DNA from 2 places in the Gilliamella sp. ESL0405 genome. Region 2 is predicted to be linked to the other one. Evidence: riboswitches for the same ligand, from Rfam matches in the RefSeq annotation. Region 2 holds a riboswitch; the other holds the start of a gene.
The links. Region 2 has a riboswitch for preQ1 ahead of queD (6-carboxytetrahydropterin synthase QueD). Riboswitches for the same ligand answer to the same signal wherever they lie in the genome.

Region 1 (2,209 bases), 100 kb from region 2:
CTTTGTGGCCGATGTAAAATCCGGTCAAGCGAAAGTTAAAGCGCCGGTTTATTCACATTTAGTTTACGATATTGTTGAAAACGAAGAGATTATTGTTGATAGCCCAGATATTCTTATTTTAGAAGGTTTAAACGTGTTACAAGGCACCATTAACTATCCGCAAGCGAATAATCGGGTATTTGTTTCTGATTATGTGGATTTTTCGATTTATGTCGATGCGGAGTTGTCGCTTTTACATGATTGGTATGTCAATCGTTTTTTAAAATTCAGAGCAGGGGCATTTAGTGATCCTAACTCTTATTTTAATCACTATTCTCAGCTCCCGGAACAAGAAGCGATTAATATCGCCAACCGGCTTTGGCACGAGATTAATGAATTAAATTTAATTGAAAATATTTTACCGACTCGTGAAAGAGCCAGTTTAATTTTAACAAAAGGTAAGAATCACCAAGTGGATTGTGTGCAGTTAAGAAAATAAACTTAAGAGGAAACATTATGAAATCAATAATTAAGTCGTCTGTAAGTAAGTTTACACTGCTTTCATTTTTAACAACACTTACCCTAGGTGTTTGTGCAGCAAACGTTGATGATCATCAAGGGCAGACTTGTGCCGGCAAAAAAGAGGCGATTGAAGCGCAAATTGCTGAGGCACAAAAAACCGCTAATCTTGAGCGTGTTCAAGGATTAGAAAAAGCATTATTAAATGTCAAAATGCATTGTAATGATGATAGTTTAGAGGCCGAATATAAAAAAGATATTAATGAAAAAACTGAAAAAGTTGCCGAACGACAAAAAGATTTAGCTGAAGCAAAACTCAAAGGCGATGAGCAAAAAATTGCCCAAAAAACCTCGAAATTAAATGATGCTGAAAAAGAGTTAGCGCAAGCTAAAGACAAATTAGACAATTTTTACAAAGAACTGAAATCGAAATAAACGCTATTTTTGCAAGCTTTAATCTCTATTATCCGACAAATTAGTCATCCTAAGCAGAATAACGGTGTGAGTTATTTTGCTTAAGATGACAACTCATTAACTTAATACGCATTGATATTGAATAAGCAAAATGACGGCGTTTTCTATGTAAATCCAGTGTCATTTAAATACTGTGTAATTTGCCTTCACACCGTTATAGTTAGTTATTCACAAGCAGGCTGGACTTTTAGAACAAAAAAAGGTAAGGTGTGCGCCTTATCACGTGGTTCGTAAACCTCCCACGCAAAAAAACTAAGGAAAATTATGAGTAACGTTACACTACTAGGCGATCAGTCTGTTCGCTATCCAACTACCTATTGTCCGGAAATTCTCGAAACGTTTGACAATAAACATCCCGGTAATGACTATTTTGTTAAATTTAATTGCCCGGAATTTACCAGCCTTTGTCCTATCACAGGTCAACCTGATTTTGCGACGATTTATATTTCGTATGTGCCGAATATTAAAATGGTCGAAAGTAAATCACTTAAGCTCTATTTATTCAGCTTCCGTAATCATGGTGATTATCATGAAGATTGTATTAATATCATCATGAAAGATTTGATTAAATTAATGGATCCAAAATACATTGAAGTCTGGGGTAAATTTACACCTCGTGGCGGTATTTCTATCGATCCATATGCAAATTACGGTAAACCCGGCACTAACTGGGAACAAATTGCGCTTAATCGTTTAGCTAATCACGATCTTTATCCTGAAAAAGTCGATAATCGTTAATCTCATCATCCTAACAGGAAATTTTTAATGCAACATCGTAAAGCACTTGTGATATTTTCTGGTGGGCAAGATTCGACCACTTGCCTACTGCAAGCAATTGCTGATTATGGGCGTGAAAACGTTGAAACAATCAGCTTTCAATATGGTCAACGACATGCCATTGAGCTTGAAAAAGCCAAATGGATTGCTGACGATCTTGGTGTAAAGCAAACCGTCATTGACACTTCAGTGATTAAACAAACGACCAATAATGCCTTGATTGATGACTCGCAAGAGATTAAATCAGCTCAAGAAGGGAATTATCCTAATACCTTTGTTGACGGGCGTAATATGCTATTTTTATTGTTAGCCGGGTGTTATGCCAAACAGCAAGGTATTAAAGATATCATTATTGGCGTATGTGAAACCGATTTCAGTGGTTATCCGGACTGTCGAGATATCTTTATTAAATCCATGAATGTTTCGATGAATTTAGCCTTGGATTACACATTTAACATCA
Region 2 (2,209 bases):
CAACACTTGGTTCAGCCACATAGACTTTTTGGAAACGGCGTTCTAACGCAGGATCTTTCTCAATATATTGACGATATTCATCAAGAGTGGTTGCGCCCACGCAGTGCAATTCACCACGAGCCAATGCGGGTTTTAACATATTACCGGCATCCATCGCACCATCACTTTTGCCTGCCCCAACCATGGTATGAATCTCATCAATAAATAGAATGATACGGCCTTCTTCTTTGGCGATATCTTTAAGTACTGCTTTAAGACGCTCTTCAAATTCACCACGATATTTAGCGCCGGCAATCAAAGCACCCATATCTAATGATAAAACACGTTTGTTACGTAACCCTTCCGGTACTTCACGATTAACAATACGCTGTGCTAAACCTTCAACGATAGCGGTTTTACCGACCCCCGGCTCACCAATAAGTACCGGGTTATTTTTGGTACGACGTTGCAATACTTGTATAGTACGGCGAATCTCTTCATCACGACCAATAACCGGATCGAGTTTGCCTTGTTCAGCACGTTCGGTTAAATCGATAGTATATTTTTTCAACGCACCACGTTGATCTTCTGCATTAGGATCGTTCACGTTATCATTACCTCTTACTTGATTTACCGCCTGATTAAATTTATCTTTCGTCACGCCACTACGTTTAAGTATGTCACTTAAACTGCCTTTATCTTCTAAAGCGGCTAAAATAAATAGTTCAGATGAGATATAACTATCGCCATTTTTTTGCGATAATTTGTCACAAAGATTTAGTACTCGAATAAAATCTTGTGAAGGTATCACATCACCGCCGGCACCTTGTACTTGCGGCAAACGATCAATCGCTTGAGTTAATTCTTGTTGTAATAGAGCGATATTAGCGCCAGCCGAAGCTAATAATGGTTTAACACTACTGCCTTCTTGATTGAGCATGGCGGAAAGTACATGAACAGGCTCGATATATTGATTATCTTTACCTAATGCTAAAGACTGCGCATCAGCTAAAGCTTGTTGAAATTTATTTGTGAGTTTGTCTAACCTCATATTATTTATCTCCTGTGCAATAGATTTGGATCAAATGGCGAAGCATTCAATCCATTTGCATGATCACTAAATGAGTGTGGAAGATGAAATTTCAAGAGCTGATTGAGAATATTTTTTTACAGAATTTATACAACAAAACAACGCAAATAAGACACAGTTAACCTTGTATTAGAAAACGTGATGAAAATCACCGCATCAGTTTACTTAAACTATCATTAAATGACAATTGAAAGATGACAAATCAACGTTTATCGATTATATTAGCCGCTCGTTTTGTTAGGTCATCTAACCGTGGTTCGTAACCCATCCCACGTAAAAAAACTAGGATAATATCATGTTCAAAATAGCTAAAGAGTTTCAATTTGATGCTTGTCATATGTTAGACGGGCATAATAAAAAATGTCATAACCTGCACGGTCATACCTATCGCTTATTAGTTGAGATCAGTGGTGAACTTATTACCAGCGGCTCAAGTGCTGATATGGTCATGGATTACGCTGATTTAAAAGCAATTGTTAAACAACATATTGTTGATCCGCTCGATCATGCTTATTTATACAACCAAAATAACGCTAACGAGTGCCGGATTGCCGATTTATTAAAGCAGATGGATCGTAAAATTTTTGCCTTTCCTTGCCGTACAACTGCTGAAGGAATGTGTCAATACATCTTCGATTGCTTAGCGCAATATCTACCCGTTTCGATGATCAAACTTTGGGAAACCCCGACATCTTACTGCGAGTACCGCCGGAGCTAAAAATGACTGAATTTCGCATTGTTGAAATCTTCGAATCTTTACAGGGCGAAGGTTACAATACTGGTATGCCGGCAATTTTTATTCGCTTTGCCGGTTGTAATTTAAATTGTGCATGGTGTGATACCGATTTTCGCCGATTTAGCCGATTTACCTTAACGCAGCTATTAGCAACGCTTAAGCAGTATCAAAGCAAAAATATTATTATCACCGGCGGTGAGCCAACTATGGTTAAAGCGTTGCCGGAGCTGCTCTTGTCACTCAAACAAGCCGGTTATTTTATTGCCATTGAGAGTAATGGTCTGGGCAAAGTCGATCTGCTGATTGACTATATCGCACTAAGCCCTAAATTTTGCTATCAATCTCGCTATCAAAAAATCGCCCAACCGCTCGCCGATGAAGTGCGAATTGTTGTCGAAAATCAC

Region 1: it holds a riboswitch for preQ1, as region 2 does, so the genes downstream of both, queF (preQ(1) synthase) here and queD (6-carboxytetrahydropterin synthase QueD) in region 2, are expected to answer to the same signal.

The regions. Positions count from the first base shown of each region.
Region 1 is NZ_CP048265.1:1,815,898-1,818,106, reverse strand. Features, by position in the region: gene coaA (type I pantothenate kinase) at 1-478, shown strand, start outside; gene GYM74_RS07910 (DUF1090 domain-containing protein) at 496-933, shown strand; PreQ1 riboswitch class I at 1,190-1,234, shown strand; gene queF (preQ(1) synthase) at 1,237-1,710, shown strand; gene queC (7-cyano-7-deazaguanine synthase QueC) at 1,738-2,209, shown strand, end outside.
Region 2 is NZ_CP048265.1:1,714,594-1,716,802, forward strand. Features, by position in the region: gene clpB (ATP-dependent chaperone ClpB) at 1-1,030, opposite strand, end outside; PreQ1 riboswitch class I at 1,316-1,361, shown strand; gene queD (6-carboxytetrahydropterin synthase QueD) at 1,365-1,787, shown strand; gene GYM74_RS07545 (7-carboxy-7-deazaguanine synthase QueE) at 1,790-2,209, shown strand, end outside.